Regions from separate parts of the Lysinibacillus sp. C5.1 genome, predicted to be linked through region 2. Evidence: riboswitches for the same ligand, from Rfam matches in the RefSeq annotation. Region 2 holds a riboswitch; each other region holds the start of a gene.

Region 1 (4,593 bases), 1.5 Mb from region 2:
TATTTTTGATAATGTTCCTGGACACTTAGTTGGAGAGGCGAAGATGAGCGTTATTGAACAGGCAGTGAAAAACTTTGGTGTTGGCTTTACAATGGTCGGCGGTGAAAATAGCTTCGGCTTGGGTGGTTATTTTAAAACACCGATTGAAACATTACTACCTGTTGAGATGGAGATAAAAGGCAAAGAACAATTGCCATCTTTAGGGCTCGTCATTGTACTTGACCGTTCAGGAAGTATGTATGGCTCAAAATTAGAGCTTGCGAAAGAAGCGGCGGCTCGATCTGTTGAAATGTTACGAGATGAAGATACGCTAGGATTTATCGCCTTTGATGATCGCCCTTGGGAAATCATCGAAACTGGACCATTAGGCAATAAAGAAGAAGCCGTCGATACGATTTTATCGGTTACGCCTGGTGGTGGTACAGAAATTTATCGTTCATTGGCAGCAGCCTATGATAGTTTAGCTGATTTAAAATTGCAAAGGAAACATATTATTTTACTTACAGATGGACAATCACAAGCTGGCAATTATGAGGATTTAATTGAAACGGGGAAAGAACAAGGAGTGACACTGTCAACTGTGGCGATTGGACAAGATGCTGATGGCAATCTTCTGCAAGGGCTAAGTGAAATGGGCAGTGGTCGCTTCTATGATGTCATCGATGAACAGACAATTCCTTCGATTTTATCACGTGAGACAGCGATGATTTCACGTACGTATATTGAAGACAATCCTTTCTATCCAACAATCTACAATGCATCTGGCTGGAATGCATTATTTGCGAATGGTGTGCCACAAATGAATGCCTACATTGGCACAACAGCGAAGCAGGGAGCTGCTGTTATAGCAGAAAGTGAGAAAGAAGATCCGGTATTAGCACAATGGCAATATGGACTTGGTAAAACTTTTGCTTTCACATCCGATTCAACGGGGAAATGGGCTGGTGACTGGGCAAGATGGCAGGAATGGGGAACATTTTGGCAAACCATTATATCGCAAATGCTACCAAGTTATAATGATGTCGCCTATGATGTACGTCTTGATACAGATGGTTCATTTATTATCACCGATCCGACAAATGAAGCAGCATTTTTAGATATTGTTGCTGTCGATGAAGCTGGTGAGGAGCTTGATATACAGCTTGAAACGCTATCTGCCTCGCAAGTACGCGCGGTTGTCCAAGCGAAGCCTGGTTTAATTTTCTTCCGCATCGCTGATGAAGAGCAGGCTATTTACCAAGCAGGTCTTAGTGTACCTTACAGTGCTGAATATGAATTACGTCCTGTGAATGAAACCGTTGTAGAGCAACTAACAAAGCAAACTGGCGGCTCAGTATTGAAAGAACCACAAGAAGTGTTCCGTGATTTCACAAACAAAGGAGCAGAGCGCCAAAGTATTGCGACATGGCTACTCTTAGCAGGGATGTTGCTATTCTTCTTGGATATTACGATTCGACGCTTTGGTTGGCGCTTTATAACAAGTCGCAGGCACAATGAAAAGCCTGTAGACGAAACAGCCGTGCAGGTGGAAAACACCAATGTTGCGCAGTTATTAAAAGGCATGAAAAAACGCTCATAATAAAAAGATGGCACATTGCGAAAAAAGCATGTGCCATCTTTTTTTGAACATAGCTACTTAGTAATAAGAATAGACGGTGCGGTTTTCCGAAGACTGCTCGCGATGATAATGCCGAGACATGCCCCAATCAAACTAGATGTCAAAAAGGCGGGCATAAAAAATAATGCAGCTACGGATGTTCCCATAAATAATTGCGCATAAGGTACAGCGATTAGTGAAGCAAGGATACCTGTGCCGAATACTTCACCAACTCCTGCTAGCCATTTCTTGCCGCTATATTTATAAGCAAAAGCAGCACATGCTGCACCGATGACACTTCCGGGAATCGCTAAAAGAGAGCCCGTGCCTGTTAGTATGCGAATAATGGCTGTTAGCAAAGCAACGATAATGGTAGGCACAGGCCCTAGTAAAATGGCACCGATAACGTTAATAGCATGTTGTACAGGATAGGCACGAGCAATCCCAGTTGGAATCGAGACAAATATGGAGCCTGCTACAGCAATAGCAACCAATAAAGCCATGATAGTTAGTTTTTGAATAGCCATGATAGTTCCTCCTTTATTTTATAGAACATGTGGAATTGTTGGTAAAACGACCTAATGGATGACAAAAAGACCGCTCCCTCTAAACAAAAGGAAGCGGTCTTGTATTTGATAATGACACAATAAGCAAGAGTCGCCACTTCCCTCCGCTAGTGTGAACTAGATCAGGTTCAAAGGGTCCGTATATGACCATATACGTCTCAGCCTTGTAAAGACTCCCCTAGTGGTAAACATGATATTAAATTTCTACTAATAAATGTAACATAACATCTATATTAGTCAACGCTATTTCACATTATTTCGAGTCAGGTTGCATAAGATGTGGCGCCTTTTTTAAAGTCCAAATAAGTGCTAAGAAGAAGCAGGCCATTAAAATAATTGCCCCGAAAATATAAGGACTATTTATATTCCAATCAAAAAGAACGCCTGCTAGTGCTGGCCCAATCATATTGCCGAGGCTCATATACGCATTATTAAGACCAGCGGCAAAGCCTTGCTCATTTTCAGCCAGTTTAGAAATTAATGTGTTAACGGCAGGGCGAATTAGTGTAGTGGCTGTTGAGAAAATCGTTGCAACAATTAATATTAGTGCAAAACCAGATACAAATAATATTGCATAAATTGCTACAGCCGCAATAAATAAATTGACTAACACAACTTTCATTTCACCAAAACGTTTAAAGAGTGGTGTAATGACAAACATTTGAACAATAACACCAAATGCACCACCTACAGTCAGCAAGATAGCAATATCGGCAGGCGTGTAATTAAACTTGTCCGTTACAAATAATGATAATGTCGTTTGAAAATTAGCGATGCCAAACGAGAATACTAGCATAATAATAAGCATGACAAAGTATGGCATTTTGACTGAACGTACCATCTGCTTTGCAAGATTTTCTTGTTTTTGAGCTTTCTGAGCTGCAGTGGGCTTTGTGGAAGGTAGTAAAAATACCGATAGAATAGAAGCAATAATAGCTGCTCCACCAGCCGTAAAGAATGGGAAATGCAAGCTAACTTTCGATAGAAACCCGCCAATACCAGGTCCAATCATAAAACCAAGAGACATGGCAGCTCCTAACATGCCCATTCCTTTTCCTCGTTCTTCATACGTTGTGACATCTGCCACAAACGCCATAATAGGCGGTGCAACAAAGGCTGAACCTAAACCACCTAAGAAACGGGCAACAAAAAGCATCCATACATCTGTAGATAAACCAAATGAAATTTGCCCAAGGCCAGTGACAATCAGACCAAAGATAATCAAATTTTTTCGACCATATCGATCTGAGAGATTCCCAGCAATTGGAGAAAAAACGAATTGTGCTAAGGCGAACGTTGCAATTAGCATGCCAAGAACTTGTCCTGCAGCTCCAAATATTTTTAAATACTCTGGCATAACAGGAATAATAATCCCAATACTCCCCATTGCGATAAACATATTAAACATTAAAATATACAACGCGGCCTTATTAGACTTCTGCTGGGTCATCGAATACCCCCCTTTATTTACTATTAAAACATTACTAAAGTCTATCATAAAGAAATAATGCTTGGCTATCAGATTATAGTCGTAGGTAGCTGTCATGGTTATGATACAAGTACAAGGCGACAGAATAAAGAAAATTGCCACTAAAAATCATCAATCGCCACCAATTGCCGTAGCGGACATCAACAGTCCCATCAAAAAAGTGTTAGATTGATGGCTGTCAATCTAACACTTTTTTGGCTTCGTTTCTTTCGTATTTATCGAATACTCATTTTAAATTCTAAAAATAATTCATTGTATTTCCCTAAATAATCGGGTCCTAGGTTTTTATAGACTTCTAACGTTTTGCGTTGTTCTTCTGAAGGGTAGAAGCGCTCATCAGCAATAACTTCTTCATCCATTAAGCTCATTGCTGCAGTATTTGGAGTAGAGTAGCCTACATAATCTGCATTTTGAGCTCCAGATTCCGCATTTAACATAAAGTTAATGAAAGCATGTGCGCCATCAATATTTTTCGAAGTTTTCGGGATTACCATATTATCAAACCACAAGTTCGAACCTTCTTCTGGCACAGCAAAGTCTAAATCTTCATTTTCTGATAGCATATCTGCGGCTTGACCAGACCAAGTGAGTGCGATGGCTGCTTCGTTATTAATCATAAGCGGTGTAATCTCATCACCAATAATCGCTTTGACGTTTGGTGCGAGTGTAATCAGTTTGTCTGTGGCCTGACGTAACTCTTGGTCATCTAACGAGTTCAGGGAGTGTCCAAGACTGTTCAAACCCATACCGATGACTTCACGTGCACCGTCTACTAAAAAGACTTTACGTTTTAAAGAAGGATCCCATAAGTCTTGCCATGAAGAGAAATCTAAGTTACCTACTAAATCCGGATTATAGACAATGCCAACTGTGCCCCAAAAATAAGGAACAGAGTATTTATTGTTATCATCAAATGGCAAATCTAAAAAATAAGGGTCGAT
Region 2 (4,593 bases):
CTCACTCATCCTAACCTTTTCATCCTATTTTATAAAAATAAATGGTCAATCTTCGTTAGAAATCTCAAATCGTTTTCCCGTAATGTTTGCACCTATTAATATTAGTTATATGATATGGATAGTCATTTACATTTTGCTCGCTTATTGGTTAGTTATGAATTTTAAAAAGACAACTATAAAACAGACTGTTCTCTTTAGCAATGTATGTATTTTACAAGCGATTTCTATTTTATTTTGGCATTATGAATTATTCATAGTATTTTTCATCTGTACAGTAATGTTAGTACTATACTTATTTTTCCTTTACAATACGTACTCACATTCCAATAATGCATTATCTGGCCGCCTACCGATTTCACTTTACTTTGCTTGGTCTACATTTTTATTGATGACAAATACGAGTTTTACGTTAACTTCTTATGAATGGAATGGCTTTGGTCTTAGCAATCCACTTTGGGCAGTTATTTTACTGACAATTGGTGTCGTGATTGCCTTACATATACGTTATCATCATTTTGATATTGTCTATCCTAGCGTTTTCATTTGGGCATTCGTTGGCATTGCATTTCATAATCATCTTGACGAGTTGCTTGTGACGACAGCAGCCTTATTTTTATGTGGGGTACTTGTTGTTGGTATTCTATTCGTCAAAAAAAAACCTGCTTACCAAAAATAAATCGGTAAGCAGGTTTTTTATTTCGTCTTATTGCTCATCTAATGAAGTTAAAATGATTGGTTTGTCTTTTGTTACAATAATCGAATGCTCAATTTGGGCAACTAAAGATTTATCAGGCGTGATAAATGTCCAGCCATCACCAGCTTCAACGATATGCTCTGCTTTTGCTGAAATAAATGGCTCTACAGCTAACACCATGCCTTCTTTCATAATTGTTGAATCCCACGCATCGTAATAGTTTAAAATGTGGTTTGGTTCATCATGCAATGAACGACCTAATCCATGACCCGTTAAGTTCATAATAACTGTTAAGTCATTGGCATAAGCCTCACGCTCTACCGCTTTCCCAATTTGGTTTAATTTCGAACCAGCTTTTACTTTTGTCATTGCACGATCAAAAGCGCTTTTTGCTACGCGGCAAAGTTTTTCTTTATCCTCATAACCTTCCCCTACTACAAAAGAAATACCTGTATCTGCAAAGTAACCATTTAAAGAGCCAGATACATCAATATTAACAATATCTCCCTCTTTAATAATACGTTGTCCTGGAATACCATGGGCAACTTCTTCATTGACACTAATACAAGTGTAACCTGGGAAATCATACTCTCCCTTAGGACCTGAAATAGCTCCTGCTTCAGCAAACATGCGTCCTGCAATTTCATCTAATTCAAGTGTTGTCACACCAGGCTTTGTAGCTGCTTTCATCGCCTCACGAATTTCCGCACAAATGCGACCAATTTTTTTAAAGGCTTCAATTTCTTCTTGGGTTTTTACAATCATTTTTAACGTCCCTTTCATCTAATATCTACTCTTTAATATAACATAACTTTTTATGTGCATAACGCCAAAAGCTTTAATTATTCTATGCCAATAGAATTTCATAAGTGCTACTCATAGAAAAAACAGACGATTTTAAAAGTCTTTAGACATTAAAACAGCCTTTCTCTACAGTTCATTTAAACTGATTGTTCTCGATATAAAAAAAATAGTATACTAAGTGATTCTTAGCATACTATTTCCATTCATTTATAATTTTCGTTGCATTAATTGTGGCGCTGCTGTAAATAATAGAACACCGACAATCGCTGTTAAAATAGTTGCTGGTAGCATATATGTTCCATTATAAATAATTGAATAAATCCATGCATTTTGATCGCCCGCATACTCCGCAAAGAATACTGCACCTGCAATCGTGTGTGCAAGATAGCGTAAAAAACCAGCTAACACTGTTCCCATCACTATGTACAGAGCCATTTTCTTTTTGTTGAGTGCTGTTGCGGCTTTTAATACAGGTTCACGAACGATTGCCGCTAAACCTACTACAGTAAAGGCTGCCCCATAATCTAGTAATCCTTGAAGCCAATGCACAATATAAGCACCAAACATTGTTTGTAACACACCAATTAATAGACCTGTTGTGAGCCCTGACAAAAGCCCCCAACGAAATGCCATTAAAATAATTGGTATCATGACTAAGCTTACCGAGCCACCTTGTGCCCATACTTTAAAAGAAACTTGATCGAGCACAAGCCCTACCGCTGCAAAAATTGCAATCTCCACCAGCATGAGTAATCTTTTTTTGTCCATACTATTATTCTCTCCTTTGTTCCGATGTAGGATACAAGAGCAGGAATAGAAAACAATTATTTGGATGTGCACCTCAATCCGGCATAAAAAACGATGCCAGGACAGAGCCTCACATCGTAAAAGTGTCGGTTTCTATCCACATCCCTACGCAAGTGTTAACTTACAGGTTCAAAGAGTAAAGGCATTACGTGCCCAGTCTCAGCTGACATCATCAGCTCCCCTTGTGGTCGTTACATCTCATTTTTATTGAACACCCTCATTGTACGCAAACACCTTTGGTATTACAACCTTTTCCTCAATTATTTTTTTGAAACTTTTACGCTTTCTATGCGTAAATATTAAAAAGGGAGGAACAATTATGGAGAATCAAAAAGTTTTATCTGCGTTTAGTTATCTCAGTGTTTTTATTGCACCATTTGTCGTTCCATTAGTCGTTTACTTTGTTTCAAAAGATAGTGAAGTCAAAAGACATTCCATTCGAGCACTTATTTCTCACTTGATTCCATTAGTCTTGGGTATCATTTTCTTTGCTATCTCTATATTTTCATCAATGTCATTGAACACGTTTGATCCTTCTTCAAATGGGAATACATTCATTATCATTTGGTTTGCTTCATTTGCAATTTATTTACTCGTATCATTAGGTATTGTTATTTGGAATATTGTGCAAGCTGTACGAGTTATACGTTAAAATTTAGTACTAAGGAGATGTCGTATTCATGAAAGTATCAAAAGTAGTGAAAACCGCTATAAAATTTGCACCTATTGTCATTCCTATTGTCAAAAAAGTAGTTGCTGCAAAAAAAGGGACAACACCTTACGTATCAACACGCAGAAAATAGGTGCACTGACTTCTTTTAATTGTTTGAGTGACTGGCACACAAAACCCACTTACACCACACAGTGCAAGTGGGTTTTATTTAGAATTGTTTGGGTGACTGGCACTACTTTACTTCAAAGTGTGTTGTACTATGCCCACTTAACGTTTTTTCAACATGTAAAACGGCTGGCATTGCGGCTTTTAACTCGGCTACATGTGAAATAACACCAATCATTCTTCCTGAATCTTGTAAATCAATTAACGTATCAATTGCTTTATTTAACGCTTCCTCATCTAAAGAACCAAAGCCCTCGTCGATAAACATCGTTTCAATCTGAATATTTCCTTGGAAGCTTTGAATAACATCTGCCATACCTAATGCAAGACTTAATGATGCATTAAACTTCTCCCCACCAGATAATGTTTTTACATCTCTTAATTGGTCCGTATAAGCATCATACACATCTAACCCTAACCCACTTTGCTTGGCATGCTTCTCCAAGCGATCAGAGCGCCGCAATTCAAACTGTCCATTTGATAAATGGAATAAACGAAGATTGGCTGCTGCTGTAATCTTATCTAAATAATTGATTTGAATATAACGCTCAAATGACAGTTTTTTAGGATTTTGACCATTCAACACGGTGTAAAGTTCTTTTACACGGCCTGCTTCTTTTTCGAGTATCCGTATTTCCCTCGCCGTTTCATCAACTTTAACAATAAAGTCAGCACATGCTGTTGCATAATTTTTCGTCTGTTGCAATATTTTAAATGCTTCTTCAGATGTAGCTCGCAGCATCTCAAGCTTGTCTTCTAATATCGTTAAATTTTGCTTCTCTTTTCCTTCAAGATGTTGTGCTCCATCTAAGATTTGTTGCTGTAAAGAGTGCTGTTGTAAAGCGTAATCCCGGCACGCTTTACGTAATTCCTCGATTTGTACAACACTTCGCTTTGCCGCCGCATATGCTTCATATGTTGTAAAACCTACATTGTTCATGCTTGTGACAAATTGTTCTCGTTTTTCATTCAGTTTGTTTTGCAATTCCTCATAGGCTTTTTTTGCCAGTTCTTCTGCTATAGCTGCTTTATGTGACGCTTCTTTTGTTGCTTGTAGATTATGCTGGCTCGCGTTCCATGCTGCTTGTAATGCATTCTTTTGCGATTTTATATCTTCCATTGTTTGCTTTAATTGTTGCAATGACTTTACATGTTCAGGAATGTACTTTTGTTGTTCTTCTACAATTGCTTGCTGTTTAATTAATTCTTTCGACTGCTCGGCAAAATAGTGCTCTAACTGGACTTGTTTGTGTTGTAATTGTTCATTTCTTGCCAGTTGCTCTTTTAGCTTAGTCCGTGCGATAGATAGTTGATCGTTAACGATTTTTAAAACAGTAACTTGTTGCTCAATGAATTGTAATGAAGTTGTAAGATCTACTCGATCAGCTAGTGATATATGGCTAGCTTCTACCTGTTCAGCCACCTCTTGAAGCAATTGCTTTGTTGTTTT
Region 3 (4,593 bases), 1.6 Mb from region 2:
ATGTCTTGAATGTTCAGCATGTGCGCCCCTCCCCTTTACAACAAGCTTTTCTACAAAACGAATCACACTAAATAACAATAAACTTAATAAGACAATCGCAAATATCGCTACAAAGACGCGATCCGTTCGAAACGATGATTGTGCGAGCGTCATATAAACACCAATTCCCTTTTTTGCACCAAGCCATTCAGCAATGACCGCTCCCATCACACTATAGGTCGCCGCAATCTTAATACCGGAAAAGATAGATGGATACGCATAAGGCCATTCTAATTTCCAAAATGTTTGCCCCTTCGTAGCACCAATCATTGCAAAATAATGTTTGAGCTCAGGAGAGGTTTGGCGAAACCCATCCATCGCCGCGATAACGATTGGAAAGAAGCAAACGAGACAAATAATAATCAGCTTGGGTAACAGGCCAAAGCCAAACCAAATAATTAATAATGGCGCTAAAACGAGCACTGGCACATTTTGAGACACAATAAGAATCGGATAAACAAACGCTCTAATGGTTGATGAGCGATGTAAAAATACCGCAACGCTTAAGCCACACATCACACCAATAGCAAGCCCTAATAATGCTAGCTGAATCGTGGCCCAAACATGGGGAATAAACGTTGAATACGATTCAATACCTTCAATCATAATGGCACTTGGCGCTGGCAATAGCCAATGCGGGATATCAGCTACACGTATAATAAGTTCCCATATGAATAAGAGGAAGGCGATAAAAATAATCGACCTTCCTTTCAGCATTACCTGTTTCACCCTCGATATTTCTCCGTTAATGTTCCCATTGTAATACCAGCTGGCTGATATAAAATTTTCACTTGTGTAATAACATTGATAGCGCCTAAGTCAATCATCTTTTTATTCATCTCTTCAATAATTTGTAACAAAGTGGATAATTCACCCTCCATTGTTGTTTCCAGTGGATGCACCTCATAGTGCACACCGGAAGCATCGATTACAGCTATTGCCGCATCTACAAATGGGATCACATCCTCATATTTTTCTGTTTTAGGTATGATTTGTACACTAATTAATGAATTCGCCATTTATTTTGCTCCTTTCTTTGGTAAGAAGTCGTTTGTAAATGCTTGTTGTGCATTAAAGTCGCCTTCTAAAACGTTATTCTGTGTCATCCAGTCCGCATAGTTTTCCCAAACTGCTAACTTTTGTTCTCCCCATTGCGCCGCATCATCTTGATATTTACCCGCTAACCATTCCTGACTTTTATGCACAAGCTCTTTATCCAAATCAGGTACCGCTTCAAGTAAAATATCAGCCGCTTCACTCGGATGCGCTATCGCATATTCATAGCCTTTAGCAGTAGCTGCGACAAATGCCTTTACGACATCAGGATTATCCTTTATCATTTTTTCATTCGTTGCCAATACAGGTGTGTAATAATCAAGCTGCTCACTATAGTCGGTTAAATACTGCATATTTAACTTTTCCCCACGAAGTTCTGCCTCAATACCTGTCCAAGCATAATAAATCCACGCAAAATCAATATCCTTTTGCATCATTGTGAAAAAGTCGATATCTCCCGCATTGACGATATCTAATTTGTTTATATCAGCATTTTCTGTTTGCATCAGTGACTGTAAAACAGCTTGTTCCACTGGAGCACCCCAGCCACCATAGGTTTTTCCTTCGTAATCTTTTGGTGATGTAATGCCTTTTGAAGCAAGTGATGCAAAACCTGAAGTATTATGTTGAATAATTGCAGCAATCGATACAAGTGGTACACCTTGTACACGAGCTTGCGTAATGCCTTCTTGGATGCTTACGCCAAACTCTGATTTCCCAGACGCCACAAGCTGATCAGCACCTGCATCACCTGGTAAAATAATCTCTACGTCTAAGCCTTGCTCTTTAAAATAGCCAAGCTTTTGCGCCACATAAAGTCCCGTATGATTCGTATTAGGTGTCCAGTCCAGTACAACTGATATTTTTTTTTCTGAACTGGCTTCCTCTTTTTTGTCTTCTTTTGCGCTACATCCAACTAATGTAATTAGTGCAGCAACCATAATGATTAACCATTTTTTCATGCTATATCCTCCTAGCAAGTAATTTGAAAGTGTTCATGATTGAATGTTTCACCAGAAGAAAAGCGTATGCTGTTTTTAATCCGTTTGCAGACGATGCTCATTGTTTTCTAACTGCTTAAGGGAATTCTTCATCCTTAAACAAAAAACGCCTAGGAATTATCCCAGGCGTTTGCAAACGGTATCAAAAAATAGTGTACGAATATTTTTGAATAGATGTTCCCTACGCTGGTACGAGCCAAATCAGGTTCAAAGGGTCAGCATCTGAACGGACGCAATCTCAGCTGGCAACTTCCAGCCCCCCTACATTCTTAACTTATGAACTTTTCGTTGATTATTATACCCCTATCTATCTTCAAATGACAAGCTCGTATTTTTAAACCTTTAAAATCAGCCTTGCTGTCGATGCCTATCATAAGCGAGCAAACTTCTTTCTAATTAGTAATTCGTTTTCCAAAGCATTTTGCTAGATGAAAAAAGCCCAGTTCTGTATAAGAACATGGGCATAATAAATTATTCCTCTTCTTTTTTCATTTTCATTACATGAGAAATGGTACCGTCTGTAGCGATATCTATTTTAAAGGAGCCATTCGAATGGCGATCTGCGCGCGTTAAACCTTTGACATCAATGATTTCTTTTACGCCTTTTTCTGTTTCAACAATGACTTGCTCCTTATCACTTGCTTTTACTACCGCAACTATACGATGTGGATTGGCTTTTAATTCGGTTAACACTTTTAAACCACGTTTTGCTCTACTTGCCATATCGACTTCAGCGACATTCATCTTCTTCACAGCACCTCGTTGGGTAACAATCACGACATACTCTGTATCAGACGGCTTTAATATTGTTACACCAACAAGTACTTCCCCATCTTTTAACGTGATACCTTTCACGCCACCCGTTTTAACACCTGTGACAGGAAGTTCTTCAATTGGGAAGCGGATAGCGTAGGCTGTATCAGTAATCAATAACAGCTCTGCCTCGTCTGAAACAATATCGGCCATGATCATTTCATCGCCTGATTTGACATTCATCGTCTTAATAGGCTTCGAATAACGAGTTACTGCATAATCTGGCAGTGGCGAGCGCTTAATTTGCCCTTCCTTTGTAGCGGTTAAAATATAGGTGTTTGGCTGGTCAAAGGAATCAAAACCATAGACTGCAATAATTGTTTCATCTTCCCCTGTTGGCACAATACTTGAGATATGCTGACCAAGATCTTTCCAACGAATATCCGGCAATTCATGTACAGGCTGATAAATATAATTCCCACGATTTGTGAACAACAACAGATGATGCTGGGTATTTAACGTTGCCTCATACAGTAAATAATCGGAGTCTTTCATGGCAAAATCTTGTCCATTAGATGCTGCATGCGAACGTGTGGATGTACGCTTAATATAGCCATCCTTCGTCACTGTGACCACAACATCCTCACTTGGAACAAGCACGTCTAACGTAATTTTAATTTCTTCAATCTCTTGTTCGATTTTCGAACGGCGTGGTTCAGAAAAACGTTTTTTAATGTCGAGTAATTCTTGTTTAATGACACGTACAAGTTTCGCCCCGCTATGCAAAATACCTTCTAGTTTCGCAATCAGTGCATTTAACTCATCTTGTTCACGACGTAGCTCTGTAATATCCGTATTCGTTAAACGGTATAATTGTAAGCTCACAATCGCCTCCGATTGCACTTCAGTAAAGTCAAATTTCACCTGTAAATTTGTTTTTGCGTCGCGCTTATCATTCGATGAACGAATTGTTGCAATTACTTCATCTAAAATCGACAGTGCTTTAATCAAGCCATCAACAATATGAGAACGGTCTTTTGCCTTTTGTAAATCATAAATGGAGCGGTTTGTCACCACTTCTTTTTGATGGGCTATGTACGCATCAAGTAGCAGTGGCAATGTCATCATCGTTGGACGACGATTATGGATCGCAATCATATTAAAGTTATAGGCTACTTGCAAATCAGTAGTTTTAAATAAGTAATTTAAAATGCCCTGTGCTGGCACGTCTTTTTTTAACTCAATCACGACGCGTAAACCAGTACGGTCTGATTCATCTCGAATTTCTGCAATGCCTTCCAGGCGTTTATCGACGCGTTGTTCATCAATTTTCTTTACAAGATTTGCCTTATTCACATCATAAGGTAACTCTGTAATAACGATTTGCTCTTTCCCACCTTTTAATGGTTCAATGGCTGCTTGAGCTCGAACAATAATTTTACCGCGTCCAGTTTCATATGCCTTTTTAATACCATCGACACCTTGAATAATCCCTCCTGTTGGGAAGTCAGGGCCTTTAATCACCGTCATTAGCTCATCGACAGTCGAATTCGGTTGATCTAAACGCATTAAAACGGCATCTAACACCTCATCAAGTGCATGTGGGGGAATATCTGTGGCATAACCAGCAGATATTCCTGTCGACCCGTTGACAAGCAAATTCGGGAAGCGAGCAGGCAATACTGTTGGCTCCATATCCTGATCATCAAAATTCGGTACAAACTCCACTGTCTTTTTACCGATA

Evidence for each region. A riboswitch is a leader RNA that binds a small molecule or an ion and turns the genes downstream of it on or off. The one in region 2 is predicted to bind thiamine pyrophosphate.
Region 1: linked by a shared signal. The riboswitch ahead of thiW (energy coupling factor transporter S component ThiW) and the one ahead of thiT (energy-coupled thiamine transporter ThiT) in region 2 are both predicted to bind thiamine pyrophosphate.
Region 3: linked by a shared signal. The riboswitch ahead of I5435_RS11950 (ABC transporter substrate-binding protein) and the one ahead of thiT (energy-coupled thiamine transporter ThiT) in region 2 are both predicted to bind thiamine pyrophosphate.

Annotation. Positions count from the first base shown of each region.
Region 1 is NZ_CP066226.1:840,047-844,639, forward strand. Features, by position in the region: gene I5435_RS03825 (VWA domain-containing protein) at 1-1,579, shown strand, start outside; gene thiW (energy coupling factor transporter S component ThiW) at 1,633-2,124, opposite strand; TPP riboswitch at 2,246-2,353, opposite strand; gene I5435_RS03835 (MFS transporter) at 2,417-3,613, opposite strand; gene I5435_RS03840 (ABC transporter substrate-binding protein) at 3,868-4,593, opposite strand, start outside.
Region 2 is NZ_CP066226.1:4,033,244-4,037,836, forward strand. Features, by position in the region: gene I5435_RS19890 (hypothetical protein) at 1-676, shown strand, start outside; gene map (type I methionyl aminopeptidase) at 704-1,459, opposite strand; gene thiT (energy-coupled thiamine transporter ThiT) at 1,706-2,266, opposite strand; TPP riboswitch at 2,391-2,498, opposite strand; gene I5435_RS19905 (magnetosome magnetite crystal formation protein family) at 2,625-2,957, shown strand; gene I5435_RS19910 (hypothetical protein) at 2,986-3,108, shown strand; gene I5435_RS19915 (AAA family ATPase) at 3,211-4,593, opposite strand, start outside.
Region 3 is NZ_CP066226.1:2,475,254-2,479,846, forward strand. Features, by position in the region: gene I5435_RS11935 (ABC transporter ATP-binding protein) at 1-20, opposite strand, end outside; gene I5435_RS11940 (ABC transporter permease) at 1-756, opposite strand, end outside; gene I5435_RS11945 (thiamine-binding protein) at 765-1,058, opposite strand; gene I5435_RS11950 (ABC transporter substrate-binding protein) at 1,059-2,057, opposite strand; TPP riboswitch at 2,258-2,369, opposite strand; gene parC (DNA topoisomerase IV subunit A) at 2,568-4,593, opposite strand, start outside.